Regions from separate parts of the Streptomyces sp. NPDC051136 genome, predicted to be linked through region 2. Evidence: riboswitches for the same ligand, from Rfam matches in the RefSeq annotation. Region 2 holds a riboswitch; each other region holds the start of a gene.

What was found. A riboswitch is a leader RNA that binds a small molecule or an ion and turns the genes downstream of it on or off. The one in region 2 is predicted to bind cyclic di-AMP.
Region 1: another riboswitch for cyclic di-AMP. It lies ahead of ACIBCJ_RS25805 (transglycosylase SLT domain-containing protein); the one in region 2 lies ahead of ACIBCJ_RS24480 (M23 family metallopeptidase).
Region 3: another riboswitch for cyclic di-AMP. It lies ahead of ACIBCJ_RS35480 (M23 family metallopeptidase); the one in region 2 lies ahead of ACIBCJ_RS24480 (M23 family metallopeptidase).

The regions. Positions count from the first base shown of each region.
Region 1 is NZ_JBITFE010000009.1:186,729-194,339, reverse strand. Features, by position in the region: gene ACIBCJ_RS25830 (hypothetical protein) at 1-764, shown strand, start outside; gene ACIBCJ_RS25825 (ABC transporter permease) at 783-1,733, opposite strand; gene ACIBCJ_RS25820 (ABC transporter ATP-binding protein) at 1,720-2,703, opposite strand; gene ACIBCJ_RS25815 (DUF2092 domain-containing protein) at 2,765-3,997, opposite strand; gene ACIBCJ_RS25810 (polyprenyl synthetase family protein) at 4,359-5,369, opposite strand; cyclic di-AMP (ydaO/yuaA leader) riboswitch at 6,083-6,250, shown strand; gene ACIBCJ_RS25805 (transglycosylase SLT domain-containing protein) at 6,255-6,746, shown strand; gene ACIBCJ_RS25800 (HAD family hydrolase) at 6,825-7,611, opposite strand, start outside.
Region 2 is NZ_JBITFE010000008.1:354,642-362,252, forward strand. Features, by position in the region: gene ACIBCJ_RS24470 (HPr family phosphocarrier protein) at 1-70, shown strand, start outside; gene ACIBCJ_RS24475 (GntR family transcriptional regulator) at 351-1,046, opposite strand; gene ACIBCJ_RS24480 (M23 family metallopeptidase) at 1,179-1,943, opposite strand; cyclic di-AMP (ydaO/yuaA leader) riboswitch at 1,956-2,120, opposite strand; gene ACIBCJ_RS24485 (pitrilysin family protein) at 2,311-3,699, opposite strand; gene ACIBCJ_RS24490 (pitrilysin family protein) at 3,696-5,045, opposite strand; gene ACIBCJ_RS24495 (DNA topoisomerase IV subunit A) at 5,404-7,611, shown strand, end outside.
Region 3 is NZ_JBITFE010000018.1:26,511-34,121, reverse strand. Features, by position in the region: gene lhgO (L-2-hydroxyglutarate oxidase) at 1-752, shown strand, start outside; gene trmB (tRNA (guanosine(46)-N7)-methyltransferase TrmB) at 832-1,740, shown strand; gene ACIBCJ_RS35490 (PrsW family intramembrane metalloprotease) at 1,751-3,145, shown strand; gene ACIBCJ_RS35485 (aldo/keto reductase) at 3,167-4,111, opposite strand; gene ACIBCJ_RS35480 (M23 family metallopeptidase) at 4,260-5,303, opposite strand; cyclic di-AMP (ydaO/yuaA leader) riboswitch at 5,315-5,471, opposite strand; gene ACIBCJ_RS35475 (PP2C family protein-serine/threonine phosphatase) at 5,696-6,922, opposite strand; tRNA gene ACIBCJ_RS35470 (tRNA-Met) at 7,092-7,165, opposite strand; gene ACIBCJ_RS35465 (dihydrofolate reductase family protein) at 7,233-7,611, opposite strand, start outside.

The DNA of each region.
Region 1 (7,611 bases), on a different contig from region 2:
TCCAGGCCCGGGACGGCGGGGCAGGGCTGCTGCTCTCCTGGCGGTCGGCCGGCGAGCACCGGGCCGTCGTGGACCCGGGCACCGGCCGGGTGACGCGGTACGACGATCCCGCCGCGCTGATCCCGGACTGCGACTCCGCGATGTGCGTAGGAAGCGCCGTGGTGGCCGTCACCCCCGAGGGGCCCGTGGTCGGCGGCACGTCGGGCGGTATCCGGGTGCCGGGCGGCTGGAGCGGCGAGGACATCGCGCCGGAGGGCGTCGAGACGGGCCGGACGTTCGTCAGCGGGGAGCAGAACGGCACGCTGGCCGGCGTCCGCGACGGCGTGTTCGTCGCCCGCTGGCGGGCGGCCGACCCCGCGGACGCCTACGTCTGGTCGGCGCACGACCTGGCGAGCGGCCGGCTGCTGGCGAGCACCGCCTGCGACGACGACGGCCCGGACGCCCCGAGCGAGCCGGTGGCCTCGCCGAAGGGCACCCGTCTGGGCCTGGGCGCGGTCCTGTTCGACGTCGAGGCGGGCACGGGCCGGTGCCTGGCCGCCGAGGACGGCCGTCCGGGCGTCACGGTCACCGCCGTCACCGACGACGGCACCGCGTACGGCACCACGAGCTCCGGGGCGGGCGTGGTGGTGCCCAAGGGCACCGGGACACCCGAGGCGCTGCCCGGGGGCACCCTGGTGCCGGCCGCCGCGCTGGACGAGGGGGCGTTGTTCGTCCGGCGGGGCGACGACGGCTCCCTGCGCCTGTCGGTGCGGCGGGCACGCTGAGGCCGGACCGGCGTCACGTCACGCCGTGATGTCGCGGGTGGTGAAGCGCGCCCAGGCCGCCGAGCCGAAGACCGCCGCGTACAGGGCCTGGAGGCCCAGGTTCTTCACCAGGTCGTCCCAGTAGACCGGTTCGCGCATCAGGTCGGCGAAGGACAGCCAGTAGTGCGGGAAGAAGTACGGCTGCAGGGCGTCGAGCTGGGGGATCTGGTCGAGGATCTGGACGGTGATCAGCAGCCCGACCGTGGTCGCCATCGCCGCGATGCCGCTGCCCGTCAAGGTGGAGACGAACAGGCCGAGGGCCGCGACGCCGACGAGTGAGGCGGCCACGGCCAGGGCGATCAGCAGCGCCCGGCCCAGGCCCTCGGCGTAGGTGATCCGGGTGCCGGAGATGGTGATCAGGTCGCCGACGGGGAACAGCAGCGCACCGGCCGCGAGCGCCGACACCGCGACCACCAGGGTCGCCGCGAGGCAGAAGACGAGCACCGTCGCGTACTTGGTGAGCAGCAGCCGGGAACGGCCGGCCGGGGCGACCAGCAGGTAGCGGAGCGTGCCCGCGCTCGACTCGCCCGCGATCGCGTCGCCCGCGACGACGCCGACGGCCATCGGCAGGAAGAACGGCAGGGTCGCGGCGAGCGCGGTGAAGACCAGGAACAGCCCGTTGTTGCTCACCTGCGAGATGAACGCCGGTCCCTCGCCGCCCCCGCCCCCGCCGGGCGCGGAGCCGTCACTCGTCTCGATCCTCACGGCGATGCCCACCAGGACCGGCACGGCGGCGAGCACCGCCAGCAGGGCGAGGGTGCGCCAGCGCCGGAAGGTGGTCAGCAGTTCGCTGCGCAGCAGTCCGAGGGACCACAGCGGGCTCGGCCGCCGTGCCGCCCGCGGTCCCGGCCCCGCGCCCGGCCCCGCGTCGGCGGACTCCTCCACCGGCTCTCCCCGCGCGCCGGTGTGCGACGCCTCAGCCCGCGACATCGAACCCCTCCCCCGTCAGCGCCACGAACGCGTCCTCCAGCGAGGCCCGTTCCAGAGCGAAACCCCGGACCCGGACCCCGGCCGCGACCAGCGCCGCGTTCACCTCCGCGAGGTCCCGCTCCGGTGGCTCCGCCGTCACCCGGTCACCGGCGACGGCCACGTCGGCGGCGCCCTGCTCCTTCAGCACCCGGGCGGCGTCCGACGCGTCCGGCGTGGTCACCGCCAGCCGGCCGCGCGCCCCGGCCGCCAGGTCGGCGACCGCGCCCTGGGTGAGCAGCCGCCCCTGGGCCATCACCGCGGCGTGGGTGCACACCTGCTCGATCTCGTCCAGCAGGTGGGAGGAGAGGAAGACGGTGGTGCCGTCGGAGGCCAGCTCGCGCACGAGGGTGCGGATCTCTCGCATGCCCTGGGGGTCGAGGCCGTTGGTCGGCTCGTCCAGGACGAGCAGCCGGCGCGGCTGGAGCAGCGCCGCGGCGAGGCCAAGACGCTGCTTCATGCCGAGCGAGTAGGCCTTCGCCTTCTTGCCGCCCGCGGCCGCGAGGCCCACCCGGTCCAGCGCGGCCGCGACGCGCTCGCGCCGGGTGCGCGGGTCGGCGGTCGGGTCGGCGGCGTCGTAGCGGATCAGGTTGTCGCGCCCGGTGAGGAAGCCGTACAGGGCCGGGCCCTCGATGAGGGCGCCGACCCGGGGCAGTACGGTGCGGGACGCGCGCGGCATGGGCTGCCCGAGGACCCGGGCGCTGCCCGAGGTGGGCTCGATCAGCCCCATCAGCATGCGGATGGTGGTGGTCTTGCCGGAGCCGTTGGGGCCGAGGAAGCCGAAGACGCTGCCCGCCGGGACGGTCAGGTCCAGACCGTCGACGGCGAGCTGTCCGCCGCGGTAGCGCTTGGTGAGCCCGCGGGTGGCGATGACGGCGTCGTCCTCGCTCTCCCGGTCCGGGCGCCGCGCTCGTACGGCGGACGGTTCGGCCATCGGCTCCCTCGTTCTCCTCGTCCCGGCCTTCCCGCCGTACGGGCGGCGGGCCGTGTACGGGCTACTTCGCGGCGTCGGCCGCCTTCACCAGCGCGTCCTTGGTGACCGCACCGGCGTAGACCTTGCCGTCGTCGGTGATCAGGGCGTTGACCAGGCGGGTCTTGAAGACCGTGCCCGAGCCGAAGTCGCCCTTGACCTGGTCGCCGAAGGAGCCGAGGAAGCCGCCCAGGGCTCCGAGGTCGCCGGCCGAGGAGCCCGTGGGCAGGCCGCCCCGGGAGCCGGTGTCGAAGGCGGCGATCGAGTTCCAGCCCTCGCCGATGACCTTGAGGCCGTCCAGCCCCTCGGCGGGTCCGCCCCCGGCCTTGCGGTCGTGCCCGGGAGCCTCGGCGCTCTTGTCGCCCTCGGTGACCTTCGCCCCCTCGGGCGGCGTGAAGTCGAACGTGGACGCGTCCGGCTTCGCGAAGTCGACCTTGGTGAAACCGACGTCCACGACGGCGGCGCCGCCGCTCGCCGGGGTCAGCGTGAACTTCAGCGGCGTGCCGGTCTCGGCGTCCACGGCGACGGTGATCGCACCGACCGTGGAGCCGTCCTGCTTGGGCTCGACGACCAGGCGGTACGCGTCCCGGCCGGCCACCTGCGCGGTGCCGCCGACGGACACGGACGTGGTGTCGTCGATCGACTCGAGCGCCTCGGCGGCGAAGTCCTTCGGGGTGGCCGGCACGTCCTTGCGCGGCTGCCCGGCGCTGCCGGAGGAGGCCGGGGCGGTGGAGTGGTAGACCTCGTTGGACTTGCTGTCGTAGCCCCAGACGTCCTTGCCGTCGTGGATCAGGCTGTACTCGGCGGCGTTCTCCATCAGGGACAGCTTCTGCCGGTCGGGGCCGTCGACGGCGACGCGCAGCGTGTGGCTGCCGGACGCCAGCTCGGTGAGCTTCGCCGACGGGTCGGCGGCGGATCCCTCGTCGTCGCCGCCGGAGCCCCGGCCCGCGGCCATGCCGGACATCAGGCCGCTCTCCAGACCGCCGAGGTCCGGCAGGCCCAGGTCGGTGTTGATCCGAACCGTGCCGGACATCTGCTGGACGTCCGACGCGGCGATCTTCTCGATGAGCTGCTCCGCCGTGACCTTCGGCAGGTCGGGGTCCCCGGAGTCGGCGAGCGCCGGGACGAGGCCGATCGTCACGGCCGCCACTCCCACCACCGCGACCGGGACGACGTACCGCGCGGCCTTGCGCCGGCCGGCCTGCGGCTCCTCGCCCGCTCCGGCGGTCGTGCTGTCGTCGGAATCGATCGGTGCCATGTGTGCCCTACCTCCGTCGTCGGCGGCGGCTGTCCCGCGATGTCACTCGTTCACCCGTGAGCCGCCATTCTCACCCGAATCGGTGAGGATTGGTGTTTTCCCGTGGTGTCCATCTGACCAAATCACCGGAGCACAAGCGTCAGACCGCGGGCTCAACTCCGCCTACTCCTGCGGGATGACACACACGGGCGGCGGCTCCCCCGGCCCGTAGGGGGCCGGGTACGCCGCCGGTGTCCGTACGGAACCGGGTACGCCGCCGGTGGACGGCACGCGGCCGACGGCGCCCGGCGCGAGGTCCGAAGGGATCAGCCGGTGGACGCACGCGTCGCAAGGCTCGCCCCCGGCTCAGGGCCGGACGGGGTCAGCCGGCCCGGTGGACCACCGCGTCGCACAGCTCCACCAGCGCCACCTTCGCGTCGCACTCCCGCAGCGGGGCCAGCGCGGCGCGGGCCTCCTCTGCGTACCGGACGGTGTCGCGGCGCGCCTGCTCCAGCGCGGGGTGGGCGCGCAGCAGGCGCAGGGCCTCGGCGTGCCGCGCGTCGTCGCTCAGGTCGGAGTCGAGCAGCTCGCACAGGGCGAGGTCCTCGGCCAGCCCCAGCCGGCCCGCCCGCTCGCGCAACCGCAGGACGGGCAGGGTGGGGATGCCCTCGCGCAGGTCCGTGCCGGGGGTCTTGCCGGACTCGTCGGAGTCGGAGGCGATGTCCAGGACGTCGTCCGCGAGCTGGAAGGCGACGCCGAGCCGCTCGCCGTACTGGGTCAGCACGTCCACCACCGTCTCGTCGGCGCCGGACATCATGGCGCCGAACCGGCAGGAGACCGCCACCAGCGAGCCCGTCTTGCCTCCCAGCACGTCCAGGTAGTGATCGACCGGGTCCCGGCCGTCCTGCGGTCCGGCCGTCTCCAGGATCTGGCCGGTGACCAGCCGCTCGAACGCGAGGGCCTGGACGCGGACCGCCTCGGGGCCGAGGTCGGCGAGGATCTGCGAGGCGCGGGCGAAGAGGAAGTCACCGGTGAGGACCGCGACCGAGTTGCCCCAGCGGGTGTTCGCGCTGGACACCCCGCGCCGCACGGCGGCCTCGTCCATCACGTCGTCGTGGTACAGCGTGGCGAGGTGGGTCAGCTCCACGACCACGGCCGAGGGCACGATCCCGGGGGCGTAGGGGTCGCCGAACTGCGCCGAGAGCATCACCAGCAGCGGCCGGAACCGTTTCCCACCGGCCCGCACCAGGTGCTGGGCGGCCTCCGTGATGAACGGCACCTCGCTTTTGGTTGCCTCGAGCAACCCTTCCTCGACAGCAACCAATCCGGCCTGGACATCGGCTTCCAGAGCCTGGTCCCGCACGCTCAGCCCGAACGGCCCGACGACGGTCACGAGGGGTCTCCTGTCTGCTGGTGTCTACTGGCGATTACCTGGTTTGTCGATAGGTCGCTGCCACCACTCAAGTCAGCGTATCCGGTCACGTTTCGATCACCGCTAGCGCCCACCGTTACAGGCCGGTCGGTATCGGATCATGAGCGATATGTTTTTGATCAGGTGATACGAGCAGATTCTGATCGAAATCGCACATCGCCAGAGGGGACGAACCGGACCCGGAACGGCGAGCGGGCCGGAAGCCGCCGTCCAAGATCCCACCACCCCCTCCAACGGCCCGCACTCCGAGAACGTCACCCCCTCGACGCCCGCCCGGGCACAGACACCGGCGCCCGCACCGGCACCCGCGCCCGCGGCGCCCGCCCGCGCGCTCACCACCCCGCTTCCCCTTCCACCGCGCTCGACACCCGAAGCCGCCCCCACCCACGGCCGGTTGGGACCTAGTTGGGCTTAATGCCCGTTTTGCCGTGCTTGTTGAGGCCAGTGAGTTGACTCACTCCGGACCGCCTGCGGGCAACCTCTCCACAACCTGTGCCCTCCCTTTGTCCCGCAAGCCAGTTGAGGGTTGGCAACAGCAAAGGATCAAGAGCCTCAAACCCCCCAGACCAAGGTCAACAGGCATGTTGGGTGATTCCTGCACTTGTTTCGGACATGTGCTCTCGCATACGTTCCCGGCCTGTCGGGCGGACGCCGAATCCTGCCATCGCCCGTCGCACAGTCATCCACCCAACACTTCGCAGGCAGGAGCGGGGGACCCAGGTAAGTCGCCGCGCCGGTCACCACCGGAGCGGCTCGGGGTGAAGCCGTACCCGTCAGGGCACGGCCGGGCACCTCCCCGCCCGAACCCGACAGCTCACCTCGCAGGCGTAAGGAGAGGGACACTGCATGTCTGCCAACGGTCAGAACCGTCACGCCCGCACCGGCCGCCTCGCTCGCAAGCTCGCCCTGGTCGGAACCGGTGCCGCGGTGCTCGCGATGCCGCTCGTCGGCGCCGCCACCGCCTCCGCGGCCACCCCGGCCGCCGCCACGACCGCCACCACGGCGGCGGTGACGTACCCGGACAACCTGGACGGCTGGATCCGCGAGTCGCTGGACATCATGGCGCAGCACGGCATCCCCGGGACCTACGAGGGCATCCACCGCAACATCATGCGGGAGTCCTCCGGCAACCCGCTCGCCATCAACAACTGGGACATCAACGCCATCAACGGCACCCCGTCCAAGGGGCTGCTCCAGGTGATCGACCCGACCTTCCAGGCGTACCACGTGGCCGGCACCTCCTGGGACCCGTACGACCCGGTCGCCAACATCACCGCCGCCTGCAACTACGCGGCCGACCGCTACGGCTCGATGGACAACGTCTTCAGCGCCTACTAGGCCGCACCGCCGGGGTGGCGCACCCAGCGGGGGCGCCACCCCGGCAACGCCTCACGGGGAGTGCCTCACGGCAGTGCCTCACGAGGTACCGAAGATCCGCTCGAGGACGACGGCCACGCCGTCGTCCTCGTTCGTCGTGGTGACCTCGTCGGCCACCGCCTTGAGTTCGGGGTGGGCGCCGGCCATGGCGACGCCGTGGGCCGCCCACTGGAACATGGGGATGTCGTTGGGCATGTCCCCGAAGGCGATCGTCCGCCGCCGCTCCAGGCCCAGGTGCTCGGCGGCCAGCGCGAGACCGGTCGCCTTGGTGATGCCGCACGGCTGGAGCTCCACGGTGCCGGGCCCCGACATGGTGACCGTCGCCAGGGAGCCGACCACCGCGCGGGCCGTCGCCGCCAACTCGTCGTCGGTCAGGTCGGGATGGCGCAGCAGCACCTTGCTGATCGGCGTGGACCACAGCTCCTCGCGCCGCTCGACGCGGACCGCGGGCAGGGTCGGGTGGGGCATCAGGTAGCCCGGCTCGATGAGCGTCAGCCCGTCGACGCCGTCCTGGTCGACGGCCGCGTGCACCTGGCCCACCTCGGCCTCGATCTTGCCGAGCGCGGTCTCGGCCAGCTCCCGGTCCAGGGTGACCGACCACAGCATCCGGTGCGCGCCGGCGTCGTACACCTGCGCGCCCTGCCCGCACACCGCGAGTCCGGCGCAGCCGAGGCGGTCGAGCAGGGCGCGCACCCGGGGGGCGGGCCGCCCCGTCACCACGAGGTGCCGCGCACCCGCCCCGGCGACGCGCGCCAGCGCGGCCAGCGACCGTTCGGAGACGGTGTCGTCGCCGCGGAGCAGCGTCCCGTCCAGGTCGGTGGCGACG
Region 2 (7,611 bases):
CGAAGCCGCCCTGGAGCGGCTGGCGAAGCTGGTCGCCGAGGGGCTCGAGGAGCTTCCCGAGACCGTCTGACGGACAGCAGCACGGGACAGCAATACAGCAGTACGGCAGTACGGCAGTACGGCAGTACGGCAGTACGGCAGTACGGCAGTACGGCAGTACGGCAGTACGGCAGTACGGCAGTACGGCAGTACGAACAGCAGCACCGAAAGGCTCGCCGGACACCGGCCGGGCCTTTCGTCTTTTGTCGGCCGACCCGGACCGGACAGATATTCACGCCCGCCACACATTTACGAGGCAGCGGGAAAAGCACGGCCGAAAATCAGCCACCCTTTTGTGTAAGGCACCCGTGTTACCGCCGCGAGATCGCCGTGTTTACGGAATGTTGCACATTCCTCACCGGTCCCGTCCGTCCGTCGCCTGAGGCGAAGCGCAGGCGGTGCGCGGACGCCGACCGCTCGACGTGCAGGGTCATGAGCGCCCGCGCGCGTTCGCCGTCGCCCCGGGCCACCGCGTCGGCGATCGCGCCGTGCTCCGCCCAGTACTCCACCGGCCCGGCGGGGGCCTCCACGACGTACATCCAGGCGATCTTGTGGCGGAGCTGGGTGAGCAGCGCCGTCAGAGAAGGGCTGCCGGCCGCCCGGGAGAGAGTCTCGTGGAACCAGCCGCCCAGGGAGCGCAGGTCGTCGCCGGTGCCCTGCCTGGCCCGTTCCTGCCCCAACCTGACCAGGCCGCGCAGCACCTTGAGGTGGGCCTCGGTGCGCCGCCGGGCGGCCCGGGAAGCGCCGAGCGGCTCCAGGAGCGCGCGCGCCTCCAGCAGGTCGGCGGCCTCCCGCTCGGTCGGTTCCGCGACGCACGCGCCCGCGTGCCGCCTGGTCACCACGAAGCCCTCGGCCTCCAGCGTGCGCAGCGCCTCGCGGACGGGCACCCGGGAGACTCCGTAACGGCCGGCGAGGAGTTCCTCGGTGAGCCGGCTCCCGCGGCCGTGTACGCCGGAGACGATGTCGTCCCGGATCGCCGTGCACACCGAATGCGCCGGAATACGCATGACCGACCTCCCCTTTGACCCCCGTGAAGCGTCGACGATTGACGCGCGTTGCGCAACCACCGGCCAATCAAGCGTTATTAAATGCGAAAAGCCCCGGCTCGGGAAGCCGGGGCTTTCGGGAGGGTGCCGCTGTCAGACGTTCACGCCGTGGGAACGGAGATAGGCGACGGGGTCCATGTCCGAGCCGTACTCGGGGCTCGTACGGGCCTCGAAGTGCAGATGGGGCCCGGTGACGTTGCCGGTGGCACCGGAGAGGCCGATCTGCTGACCGGCGTCGACCGACTGGCCGACCGAGACGCCGATCGACGACAGGTGCCCGTACTGCGTGTACGTGCCGTCGTGCATCTTGATCACGACCTGGTTGCCGTAGGCGCCGCCCCAGCCGGCCTCGACGACGGTGCCGACGCCGACCGCGTGCACGGAGGTGCCGCTGGAGGCGTGGAAGTCGATGCCGGTGTGACTGCCGGAGGACCACAGGGAACTGCCGGCCTGGTAGGCGGTGGAGACGTAGGAGGCGGTGATCGGCGCGACGAAGGTGTTGAGGCGCTTGCGCTCCGCCTCGCGCGCGGCACGCTCCTTGGCCTCGCGGGCTTCCTTGGCCGCCTCGGCCGCCCGCTCGCGGGCCGCCTCCTGGGCCGCCTCGCGGGCGGCGGCGTCCACGGCCGCCTGCCGCTGGGCGACGGCCTGGGCGTCGATCTCGTCGGCCACGGAACCGCCGATGGTGACGACCGGGGTGATGCCGCTCTGCTCCACCGCGGGCTCCGCGGCGAGCGCCGGAGCGGCGAGGGTGCCGACGACACCGGTGGTGGCGAGGGCCGCGACTCCCGCGGCGCGGGCGGTGGTGCGGTGCACCCGTCCAGGACGGCGGTGCTTCCCGGTGGCGCGCGTGAACGCCATGTAGAGGCTTGTCCTTTCCTTCCCTCTCGCCTACCGGGTTAGCTGACGGGTTCGGAGCAGGAAGGTCTCCTACGGACCCCCTCGCCGTGGGCGCGGGCGTCCGATTCACCCCAGGGACTGCGATGGGTCCCCGGCTCCCCTGGCTCGCGCCGTACGGGGACTCGGCGATGACTGTCCGGTGCCGCGGGTGCGGCGCACTGCCTGACGAACAGCCCGGACGACGCTAAACGCGGCTGTGTTCAATTCTCAAACGCAACAGGGATTTTGTAGTGCACGCCACAGGGCAGACGGTGATCACTCCCCCAATCCGGACAAACGGCGGCCCTGGTGACACTCCGGTCACCAGGGCCGCCGCACGCGTGTGCCGCTACTCGGCCGCCACCACGGTGACTTCACCGATGCCGAGGGCCTCGACGGGCTCCTTGATCTGCGCCGCGTCGCCGACGAGGACCGTCACGAGGCGGTCCACCGGGAAGGCGTTCACGACCGCCGCCGTGGCCTCCACGGTGCCCGTGGCGGCGAGTTGACGGTAGAGCGTTGCCTGGAAGTCGTCGGACAGGTGCTGCTCCACCTGGTCGGCCAGGGTGCTCGCCACGGCCGCCGCCGTCTCGTACTTCAGCGGCGCCACGCCGACGAGGTTCTGCACGGCCACGTCGCGCTCGGCGTCGGTGAGCCCCTCCGCGGCGAGCTTGCGCAGCACCGTCCACAGGTCCTCCAGGGCCGGGCCGGTGTTGGGCGTGTCGACGGATCCGCTGATGGCGAGCATCGAGGCGCCCGTGCCGTCCGGCGCGGAACGCAGGACCTGGCCGAACGCCCGGACGCCGTAGGTGTAGCCCTTCTCCTCGCGCAGGACGCGGTCCAGACGGGAGGTGAGGGTGCCGCCGAGGCAGTAGGTGCCGAGCACCTGCGCGGGCCACACACGGTCGTGCCGGTCGGCGCCGGTACGGCCGATCAGCAGCTGCGTCTGGACGGCGCCGGGACGGTCGACGATGACCACCCGGCCGCGGTCGTCGGCGGTCACCGGGGGCACGGGGCGCGGCTCGGCGGCCGAACCGGTCCAGGTGCCCAGGGTGTCGCCGAGCAGCGCGTCGAGGTCCACGCCGGTGAGGTCGCCGACGACCACGGCGGTGGCCGTCGCCGGGCGGACGTGCCGCTCGTAGAAGGCGCGTACGGCCGCCGAGTCGATGGCGGCGACGGTCTCCTCGGTGCCCTGACGCGGCCGCGACATGCGCGAGTCGGCCGGGAACAGCTCCTTGGAGAGCTCCTTGGCGGCGCGGCGGGCGGGGTTGGCCAGCTCGTGCGGGATCTCGTCGAGCCGGTTGCGCACCAGCCGTTCGACCTCGCCGTCGGCGAAGGCGGGCGCCCTGAGGGCGTCGGCGAGCAGACCGAGGGCCTTGGCGAGGCGCGAGGCGGGCACCTCGAGGCTCAGCCGGACGCCGGGGTGGTCGGCGTGTGCGTCCAGGGTGGCGCCGCAGCGCTCCAGCTCGGCGGCGAAGTCCTCGGCGGAGTGCTTGTCGGTGCCCTCGGAGAAGGCGCGCGCCATGATGGTGGCGACGCCGTCGAGACCGGACGGCTCGGCCTCCAGGGGCGCGTCGAGGAGCACCTCGACGGCGACGACCTGCTGACCGGGGCGGTGGCAGCGCAGCACGGTGAGGCCGTTGTCCAGGCTGCCGCGCTCGGGGGCCGGGAACGCCCACGGCTTGGGCTCGCCGGCCTGGGGCCGGTCGTGGAATTCCATGGTGGCGAGCTCGGTCACTTGGCCGCCTCCTCGTTCTCGTCGTGGGCGTCGGCGTCGGCGGGGGCGGTGGGCTCGTAGACGAGCACCGCGCGGTTGTCGGGGCGCAGGCGGGCCTTGGCGACCTCCTGGACCTCCTCCGCGGTCACCTCGAGCACCCGCTGCACGGCGGTGAGGGCGAGCTGCGGGTCGCCGAACAGGACGGCGTACCGGCACAGTTCGTCGGCGCGGCCCGCGACCGTGCCGAGCCGGTCCAGCCACTCCCGCTCCAGCTGAGCCTGGGCGCGCTCCATCTCCTCGGCCGTGGGCCCCTCCTCGGCGAACCGGGCCAGCTCCTCGTCGACGGCGGTCTCGATGACCGGCACCTCGACGTCACCGGACGTCTTGACGTCCAGCCACCCCAGGGACGGCGCTCCGGCGAGCCGCAGCAGGCCGAAACCGGCGGCGACGGCCGTGCGGTCGCGGCGCACGAGCCGGTTGTAGAGACGGGACGACTCGCCGCCGCCCAGGACGGTGAGGGCCACGTCGGCCGCGTCGCACGCGCGCGTGCCGTCCTCCGGCAGGCGGTACGCCGCCATCAGGGCGCGGGCCGGGACCTCCTCCTCGACGACCTCGCGCAGCTGCCCGCCCATGACGTCGGGCAGCGAACCGTCCCGGGGCGGCTGCTTGCCGTCGTGCGAGGCGATGGAGCCGAAGTACTTCTCGATCCAGGCGAGCGTCTGCTCGGGGTCGATGTCGCCGACGACCGACAGCACCGCGTTGTTCGGCGCGTAGTAGGTGCGGAAGAACGCGCGCGCGTCCTCCAGGGTCGCCGCGTCCAGGTCGGCCATGGAACCGATCGGCGTGTGGTGGTAGGGGTGGCCCTCGGGGTAGGCGAGGGCGGTCAGCTTCTCGAAGGCCGTGCCGTAGGGGACGTTGTCGTAGCGCTGGCGGCGTTCGTTCTTGACGACGTCCCGCTGGTTCTCCATGGACTCCTCGTCCAGGGCGGCCAGCAGGGATCCCATGCGGTCGGCCTCCAGCCAGAGGGCGAGCTCCAGCTGGTGGGCGGGCATGGTCTCGAAGTAGTTGGTCCGCTCGAAGCTGGTGGTGCCGTTGAGCGAGCCGCCGGCGCCCTGCACCAGCTCGAAGTGGCCGTTGCCCTTGACCTGTGCGGAGCCCTGGAACATCAGGTGCTCGAAGAGGTGAGCCAGGCCGGTGCGCCCCTTGACCTCGTGGCGCGAGCCGACGTCGTACCAGAGGCACACCGCCGCGACCGGGGTCAGGTGGTCCTCGGAGAGCACCACGCGCAGGCCGTTGGCCAGGCGGTGCTCGGTCGCTGTCAGGCCGCCGGAGCCTGCCTGGGCTGTGGCCGTGTGACCCATGGGCATGTACGTCCCTTCGATCGCGGAATCCTTGCTGGAGTCACCGGGTGAGGCACCGGGTGCGTCACGTGGTGAATCACTGGGCGGAACTGCGGAATTCCGCCGGTCCCGCCACTGTATGCAAGCGTGCGGGCCGCCGGTGGAGTTCCCGGCCCTCGTACGCCGAGAGCGAGAAACGCGGTCGGCCGGGCGCGGCAGCGCGGTCTGCGGGCGGCCGCGGACGGCGGGCCCGGCCGAGGGCGTACCCTGCGGGCAGCGCCGGGCCGGCAGCCCGTGACGGGTCCTGGTCGGTCGCTGTCAGTGCCGCAGTCCACAATGGACGGCGTCAGATCACCGTTCACGCTTCAGCAAGGAGCCGGCAGCGATGGCCCGCCGTAGTACGAAGACCCCGCCGCCCGACGACCCGTACGAGGAGAAGATCCTCGACATCGACGTCGTCGACGAGATGCAGGGCTCCTTCCTCGAGTACGCGTACTCGGTCATCTACTCCCGTGCGCTGCCGGACGCCCGCGACGGCCTCAAGCCGGTGCACCGCCGCATCGTCTACCAGATGAACGAGATGGGGCTGCGGCCCGAGCGCGGTTACGTGAAGTGCGCCCGTGTCGTGGGCGAGGTGATGGGCAAGCTGCACCCGCACGGCGACGCGTCGATCTACGACGCGCTGGTGCGCATGGCCCAGTCCTTCTCGATGCGGGTGCCGCTCGTGGACGGCCACGGGAACTTCGGCTCGCTGGGCAACGACGACCCGCCGGCCGCCATGCGGTACACCGAGTGCCGGATGGCCGAGCCCGCCGGTCTGATGACGGAGTCCATCGACGAGGACACCGTCGACTTCGCCCCCAACTACGACGGCCAGGAGCAGGAGCCGGTGGCGCTGCCCGCCGCCTTCCCCAACCTGCTGGTCAACGGCGCCTCGGGCATCGCGGTCGGCATGGCCACCAACATGCCGCCGCACAACCTGCGCGAGGTGATCGCGGCGGCCCGGCACCTGATCCGGCATCCGAACGCCGATCTGGACGCGCTGATGAAGCACGTGCCGGGTCCCGACCTGCCGACCGGCGGACGGATCGTCGGCCTGCCCGGCATCCGGGACGCCTACGAGACGGGCCGCGGCACGTTCAAGATCCGCGCGACGGTGTCCGTGGAGACCGTGACCGCCCGCCGCAAGGGGCTCGTCGTCACCGAGCTGCCCTTCGCGGTCGGCCCGGAGAAGGTCATCTCCAAGATCAAGGACCTGGTCGGCGCCAAGAAGCTCCAGGGCATCGCGGACGTCAAGGACCTCACCGACCGCGAGCACGGTCTGCGCCTGGTCATCGAGATCAAGAACGGCTTCGTGCCCGAGGCGGTCCTGGAGCAGCTGTACAAGCTGACGGCCATGGAGGAGTCCTTCGGCATCAACAACGTCGCCCTGGTGGACGGCCAGCCGCTCACCCTGGGCCTGAAGGAGCTGCTGGAGGTCTATCTCGACCACCGCTTCACCGTCGTCAGGCGCCGCAGCGAGTTCCGCCGCGGCAAGAGGCGCGACCGGCTGCACCTGGTGGAGGGCCTGCTCACCGCCCTGGTCGACATCGACGAGGTCATCCGGCTCATCCGCTCCAGCGAGAACTCCGCGCAGGCCAAGCAGCGCCTGATGGAGCGCTTCTCGCTGAGCGACGTCCAGACCCAGTACATCCTGGACACGCCGCTGCGCCGGCTGACGAAGTACGACCGCATCGAGCTGGAGTCCGAGAAGGAGCGGCTGAACGCGGAGATCGAGGAGCTGACCCGGATCCTCGACTCGGACGCGGAGCTGCGCAAGCTGGTCTCGACCGAACTGGCGGCGGTGGCGAAGAAGTTCGGCACCGACCGGCGCACGACGCTGCTGGAGTCGGGCGGCGCCCCGGTCGCCACGGTGCCGCTCCAGGTGGCGGACGACCCGTGCCGGGTGCTCCTGTCGTCGACGGGACTGCTGGCCCGCACCGCGAACGGTGAGCCGCTCGTCACGGAGGAGGGCGCCAAGCGCGTCAAGCACGACCTGATCGTCTCGGCGGTGCCGGCCACGGCGCGCGGTGAGGTGGGCGTGGTGACGTCCGGCGGACGGCTGCTGCGGGTGAACGTGGTGGACCTGCCCCAGCTGCCGGAGTCCATGCCGACGCCGAACCTCGCGGGCGGTGCGCCGCTGGCCGAGTTCGTGTCCCTGGAGGACGACGAGGACGTCATCTGCCTGACCACGCTGGACGAGTCCTCGCCGGGGCTGGCGCTCGGCACGGAACAGGGCGTCGTCAAGCGGGTGGTGCCCGACTACCCCTCCCACAAGGACGAGCTGGAGGTCATCTCCCTCAAGGAGGGCGACCGCATCGTCGGCGGGGTCGAGCTGCGCACCGGCGAGGAGGACCTGGTCTTCATCACGGACGACGCGCAGCTCCTGCGCTACCAGGCCGCGCAGGTCCGGCCCCAGGGCCGTCCGGCGGGCGGTGTGGCGGGCATCAAGCTCGCCGACGGCGCCAAGGTCATCTCCTTCACGGCGGTGGACCCGGCCGCCGAGGCGGTCGTCTTCACGGTCGCCGGATCGCGCGGCACGCTGGACGACTCC
Region 3 (7,611 bases), on a different contig from region 2:
ACGGCGCCGTGGCCCGGCAGCTCGCCCACGCCTCCGGGGCGGACATCCGCTACGACGCCGAGGTGCACCGCGTCGACCGGCGCCCCGGCCTCGGGGTCGCCGTGCGCACCCGGGCCGGTGACGTGCTCCGCGCCCGGGTCATGGTCAACTGCGGCGGGCTGCACTGTGACGAGATCGCCCGGCTGACCGGCGACGACCCGGGCGTGCGGATCGTGCCCTTCCGGGGCGAGTACTACGAGCTGGCGCGGCCCGAGCTGGTGCGCGGGCTGGTGTACCCGGTGCCGGACCCGGCGTTCCCGTTCCTCGGGGTGCACCTGACCCGCGGCATCGACGGCGGCGTGCACGTCGGTCCCAACGCGGTACCGGCGCTGGCCCGCGAGGGCTACGACTGGGGCGTGGTGCGCCCGAGGGAGCTGGGCGCGACCCTGGCCTGGCCGGGTTCGTGGCGGATAGCCCGGCGGCACTGGAGGTACGGGGCGGGCGAGCTGCGCCGGTCGCTGTCCACCCGCGCCTTCACCGCGGCGGTCCGCCGGCTGCTCCCCGCGGTGACCGAGGACGACCTGGTCGCGGCGCCGGCGGGCGTGCGCGCGCAGGCCGTGCTGGCGGACGGCACGCTGGTGGACGACTTCCTGATCAAGGAGGGCGCCCACGCGGTGCACGTGCTGAACGCGCCGTCGCCCGCGGCGACCGCGTCCCTGCCCATCGGCCGGGAGGTGGGGCGCAGGGCGCTGGCGATGCTGGGTGCCGAGTAGCGATCCGCGCCTCCGGGGGGGACGCCGCCGAGCGCGGCCGGACCGGGCAACCGCCGGCGCGGACTAAAATCGAGGCATTGTGTCTGACTCCCACCACACCCCCGAAGCCGCACCCCGGCCCCCCGCCGGGTCCTCCGCCCCCTCCGCCTCCCCGGCGTCCTCCACGCCCCCCGCGTCCTCCTCGGTGACGTCCGGAGCGTCCCTGCGGCACGTCCGCGCCAAGGGCGAGCCCCGTTTCCCCGACGGGCCGAAGGCCGACCCCGCCGGGTCGCACTTCGAGCGGCGGATCCGCAGCTTCCAGCCGCGGCGGAGCCGGGTGACCGCCGGGCAGGCGGACGCGCTGCAGCGGCTGTGGTCCCAGTGGGGGCTGGACATCGACGGACAGCGGGTCATCGACCTCGCCGAGCTGTTCGGCAACGCCCGCCCGGTCGTCCTGGAGGTCGGCTTCGGCATGGGCGAGGCCACGGCGGAGATGGCCGCCGCCGACCCGGACACCAACGTCCTCGCCGTCGACGTCCACACACCGGGCCAGGGCAACCTGCTCGGTCTCGCGGACCGGAACGGGCTGTCCAACATCCGGGTGGGCAATGGCGACGCGATCATCCTCCTGCGCGAGATGCTCACCCCCGGCTCCCTCGCCGGGCTGCGCGTCTACTTCCCCGACCCCTGGCCGAAGAAGCGCCACCACAAGCGCCGGCTGATCCAGCCCGAGTTCCTGACGCTGGCCGCGACCCGGCTCGCACCGGGGGCCGTCGTGCACTGCGCCACCGACTGGGAGCCGTACGCCGAGCAGATGCTCGACGTGCTCACCGCGCACCCCGACTTCGAGAACACCGTGCCCGGTGGCGGTTTCGCGCCACGTCCCGGTCACCGGCCGCTGACCCGTTTCGAGGGCCAGGGACTGGAGAAGGGACATGTGGTGAACGACCTGCTCTTCCGCCGCGTGCAGCACCGCGACCGGCACCGGGAGCAGCCCCCCACCGGTTAGGGTCCATGCCGTGGCCACCTGTCCCGCGTATCCGACGAGTCCGCCGCGTCCGCACTGGTGGCAGCGCGCCTGGGTGCGTTACGGGGCACTGAGCACCCTGCTGGCGATCTCCGGTCTGGTGATCCTCGCCCTGGTGCGCGAGCAGACCGGCACCCAGGGGTTCCTGGTGGGACTCGGCCTCGCCGTGCTGCCCGTGCCACTGCTCATAGCCGCGTTCCGCTGGCTGGACCGGGTCGATCCCGGCCCCTGGCGGAACCTGCTGTTCTGTTTCGCCTGGGGGGCCTGCGCGGCGGCGCTGATAGCGATCGTCGCCAACAGTTTCGCGACGCGCTGGATAGCGACCGCGACCGCCGACCCGGTCGGCGCGGACACCCTGGGCGCCACCGTCATAGCCCCGGTCGTCGAGGAGTCCGCCAAGGCCGCCGCCGTCCTGCTGGTCTTCCTCTTCCGCAGACGGGACTTCACCGGCATCGTCGACGGCGTGGTCGTCGCCGGGGTCACCGCCACCGGCTTCGCCTTCACCGAGAACATCCTCTACCTGGGCACCGCTTTCGGCACCGACCAGCTGACCGGCGACCGCGGCATCGCCTCGGTCACCGCGGCGACCTTCTTCGTGCGCGTCGTCCTGTCGCCGTTCGCGCACCCGCTGTTCACCGTGCTCACCGGCATCGGCTTCGGCATCGCGGCGCTCTCGGCGGGCCGGCACCGCCTGCGCCGGGCTCTGCTGCCCGTGGCCGGGCTGCTGCTCGCGATGGGTGTGCACGCCCTGTGGAACGGCTCGGCCGCGTTCGGCGAGTTCGGTTTCTTCGCCGTGTACGCGGCGTTCATGGTGCCGTCCTTCGGCCTGCTGACCTGGCTGGTGATCTGGACCCGGCAGCGCGAGCTGGGCACCGTGCGCGCCGAACTCCCCGCGTACGTCGCCGCCGGGTGGCTGGCCCCCGCCGAGCCGTACGCGCTCGGCTCGATGCGGGCCCGCCGCATCGCCCGGCGGTACGCCCGCCGGCACGCCGGGAGGGAAGGGGCGCGGGCGGTGGCGCGGTACGAGGTGTACGCGACCTCGGTGGCTTTCCTGCGGCAGCGCGGGCGCCGGGGCCGTGCGGGCGCCGACTTCACCGTCCGGGAGCGGCACCTGCTGGACGCCCTGTGGCACCTGCGGGACGTGGCCCGTCCGGCGCTGGAGTACGCGGCCCGGGCCACGGCACCGCCGGCGCCCGTGCCGCGGCCGGTGCCCCCGTGGGCGTACCCGTACGGCGGAGCGGCCGGCGCGTACGGACCCGCGCCGGCGCCCGCCCCGCCAGGACCGTACGGCTCCCCCGCGCCGCACCCCCCGTACGCGCCCTACGCGCCGTACGCGCCCTACGCCTCATACGCCCCGTACGCGCCGCCGGATCCCAACCGGCCCTAGAGCCGCGACGCGCACCGCTGCTCAGGCGGAGGCCCGGGTGAGCTTCCCGATCTCGTCGTCCGTCAGCTTCAGCCCGGCCACGCCCAGCAGTGCCGGCAGCTGCTCCACCGTGCGGGCTGACGCGATCGGCGCCGCCACCGTCGGCCGGGCGGCCAGCCAGGCCAGGGCGACCGTGGCCACGGGGGCGTCGTGGGCCTCGGCGACCTCGTCCAGGGCGGCCAGCACCCGGCGCCCGCGCTCGCTCTCCAGGTGCTTCGCCGCACCGCCGGCCCGCGGGCTGTCCACGGCCGTGCCGGGCCGGTACTTGCCGGTGAGGAACCCGGACGCGAGGGCGTAGTACGGCACGGCGGCGAGACCGGCCCGCTCGGCGAGGTCGCTCAGCTCGCCCTCGTAGGTGTCGCGGGAGACGAGGTTGTAGTGCGGCTGGAGGGCGACGTACCGGGCGAGGCCCTCGCGGTCGGAAAACTCCAGGGACTCCGCGAGCCGCTCGGCGGAGATGTTGGAGGCGGCGATGTGCCGCACCTTGCCCGCCTTCACCAGGCCGTCGAGGGCGCCGATGATCTCTTCGACCGGCACCTCGGGCTTGTCGAAGTGGGTGTAGTAGAGGTCGATGCGGTCGGTGCCCAGACGGCGCAGCGAGGCGTCGGCCGCCGCCTTGATGTTCGCGGCGGACAGGCCCGGGTACTCGGGGTGCTGGCTGACCTTGGTGGCGAGGACGACGTCGTCACGGTTGCCGCGGGCCGCGAGCCACTTGCCGAGGACGGTCTCGGACTCGCCGCCGCTGTTGCCGTCGACCCCGGCGGAGTAGGAGTCGGCGGTGTCGACGAAGTTGCCGCCGGCCGCCGTGTAGGCGTCCAGGACGGCGAAGGACCGGTCCTGGTCGGCGGTCCAGCCGAAGACGTTGCCGCCGAGGGCCAGCGGGAAGACCTCGAGGTCGGAGGAGCCGAGCTTGCGCAGAGAAGTCATGTAGGGAGTCAACGACCGTACCGGAGCAGGTCATTCCGCGAGGCCCGCAAAAACCCCGCAAAACCACCGCGAACCGGCAGCCCTGACGTCGGGGGGATTCCGTCAGGACCGCCGGGGGCCGGTGGTGCGGGTGGGTCAGCGGAGCGGGTCAGGGAGTGAGGCCCTTGCCCAGCAGCCAGGCCATCGGGTCGATGCCCGAGCCGTCGGCCGTGTGCACCTCGAGGTGCAGGTGGGCGCCGGTGACGTTGCCGGTGGCGCCGACGCGGCCGATGACGTCGCCGGTGGCGACCTTCTGGCCGACGCTGACGTTGATGGACGACTGGTGCGCGTACCAGAGTTCGGTGCCGTCGTCGAGGGTGAGCACGGTCTTGTAGCCGTACGAGCCGTCCCAGCCGGCCGACGTGATCGTGCCGCTGTGGACCGCCTTGAGCAGGGTGCCCGTGGGGGCGGCGAAGTCGAGGCCGGTGTGGTGGCCCGAGGCCCACAGGGAGCCGGCCTGGTTGAAGGTCGAGGAGATCGTGTACGAGGAGGTCGGCAGCGTGTACTGCTTGGCCAGCTTCGCGAGCCGCTCGGCCTCGGCCTTCTTCGCGGCCTCCTCCTCCGCCTTCTTCTTGGCGGCGGCGGCCTTGGCCTCGGCCTTCTTCTCCGCCTCGGCGGCGGCCTCCTGGGCCTTCTTCTCGGCCGCTGCCTGCGCCTCGGCGGCGGCCTTGGACTCGACCTGGGCCTGCTGCTGCTCGGCCTGCGCCATGATCCGGGCCCGCAGCGACTCACCGGCGCCGGCGGCGGAGGTGCCCTCGCCGGTGTCCGCGGCGGCGGTGACGCCGATGCCGCTGAGCGGGGTGGCGGAACCCTCGGGCTCCGGCTCCTCGTCGCCGCCGGGCATGAGCGAGCCGACGTTCGGCAGGTCGGGCATGGAGATGGACACCGGCGGCTTGCCGGTCTGCGCGCTGGCCATGCCGCCCGCGCCGACGGCGGCTATGACACCGACGCCGAGGACGGTGGAGCTGCGGGCGAGTCCGCCGCGCTGCTTGGCGACGCGGTGCCGGCCGCGCACGGGGCGGATGGACTCCTCGGTGGGATTCCACTCCTCCCAGGGGCCCTCTTCGGCGCGGTGGGCGTCGTAGCCGAACGTGTCGGTGCCGTGCCCGCTGGGCACGAACGGGGCCTCGGGGGCAGGCCGGTTGGACGCCACGTGGGCGTACTCCTTTCCTTCCTTTCGCCTACCGGGTTAGCTGACGGGTTCGGAGCAGGAAGGTCTCCTACGGGTGTGCGCCGACCGTGATTCCACGGCGGCATACGCCCGATTCACCCCAATGTGGTGGTTCCCCGGTTCCCTTGCGGGATTCGGCGCGTGCGCACGGAGCCGCCTTCTGTGACGGCTGGGACGACCGCGCTGCGTTATCGAACGTTAATAGACCCGAGCCTCCGATTCCAAGCCGTTCCTCTTGATCGTTAACGAGAACGGCCGGGACTTACCCCTCAGGGCCGGTGAAATCTGGGCGAGTTGACCCGGCGTCGGTATTCCCCTTCACGCCACTTTCTTCTGACGGTGCGTCAACCGTTATGCGCAGGGAGGTCGCCCCGTCACGGCTCGTGACAATGATCATGATCGCCCCGCCGGGGCCGCCGTACGGCGAGCAGCGCCATGTCGTCCGCCATGCCGCCCCCGGAGTGCCGGCGCACGTCCTCGGCCAGGGTGTCCAGCAGTGTCATCGGATGTCTGAAGACGCGGCCGGACAACCGCGCCTGCGGATCGTAGAACTCGCCCTTCGCGTCCCGGGCTTCGGTCAGCCCGTCGGTGTAGAGCAGCAGGGTGGCGCCACCGGGGAAGGCGACCTCGTCCGCCCGGTCGGGCCACACGCCCAGCTCGCCCATGCCGAGCGGCAGCGCCGACTCACGGGCGGGCAGCGCCCCCAGCGTCCCGTCCGCGTAGAGCAGCAGGGGCGGCGGGTGACCGCGGTTGACGATGCGGACGGTCCCGGCGCCGTGCGGGAGTTCGGCGAGCACGGCGGTGGTGAAGCCCTCGAAGGCGTCCAGTCCCTCCCGCCGGGTGCCCTCGCGCGCCAGCGCCCGCTCCAGCCGCTGCGCCACCGCCTCCAGCGTGGCCTCCTGCTCGGCGGCCTCCCGGAAGGCACCGATCACCACGGCGACGGCGGCGACCGCGCCCATGCCCTTGCCGCGTACGTCGCCGACGATGAGCCGGACGCCGCGGGCGCTGTCCTGCACCGCGTACAGGTCGCCGCCGATGAAGGCGTCGGCCTGCGCGGCCTGGTAGCAGACCGCGATCTCGAAACCCGCGATCCGCTCGGCGGGTTCGGGCAGCACGGCGCGCTGGGCGGCCTCGGCGATCTCGCGCACGGAGACGAGGCGCTCGTCGCTGCGGCGGACCAGACCGTTCACGAGGACGGCGAGCACGGCGACCGTCGCGATGGTGATCAGCTCGGTGAGGGAGTCGACGTAGTGGGCGACGCCCTTGCCGAGCTGCAGCCCGATGACCGCGGCGACCACGGCGACACCGGTGAGGGCCGTGCCGCGCCGTGAGTAGAGCGGGGCGGCGATCAGGGGTGCGGCCGTGTAGAGGGGGCCGGCGGTGAAGTACCTCGGGGTGAAGACGTCGTACAGGATGGCGACGGCGATCAGCAGCACGGGGAGCGCGTGCACGAAGGCCCGTCCGTATCCGGTCCGGCGACGCGGGGGCGGCCCGGCGGGCGGCCCCTCGTCCCCGAGGCCGGGGTCCGGCACGGGATCGCCGGGGAGCCTGCCACCGGCCCTGGCGGCCGCTCCCTCGTCCTCCACGTCACCTGGCCGCACCACTTCGTCTCCCGCCACCCCGCACGTTCGCGCCGCTCGCCGTCCAGGGCTCCAGGTTTCCGGGAGCGGGGGCGGGGGGCGAGCGGTGAGGGGCCGACCGGATGACACGGTGCGCGGCGAAACGCACCGAGGGCCGGAACCCTTTCGGATTCCGGCCCTCGGCCTTCAGTAGCGGGGACAGGATTTGAACCTGCGACCTCTGGGTTATGAGCCCAGCGAGCTACCGAGCTGCTCCACCCCGCGTCGTTGTGTTCACCACTGTACGTCATCCCGGGGGCGGAATGCACATCGGTATGTCTCCTGAGGTGTCCTACCCCTCCAGATGGCGGTTGGGAGCCTTGGCACGTGCCTCGTACTCGGCCAGGACGACGACGTCGGCGCCCCCCGCGGCGAGCACCCCGCTCCCGTCCGCCCCCGGCACGAAGGTGTCCGGCTCCCGCCATGCCGTGACGACGCGCCGCACCCCGGCGTCGAGGATCAGCCGGGCGCAGGGCGCGGGCCGGGAGGCACGGCGGGCACAGGGCTCCAGGCTGCTGTACACGGTCGCACCCGCGAGTCGCGCGTCCGAGGGGTCGGTCTTCGCGAGCGCGGCCTCCTCGGCGTGCACGACGGGATCGCCGCCCTCCCGCGAGTACCCCCGCGCCAGCTCGCTCCCGTCGGCGGCGACCACGACCGCCCCCACGCTGAAC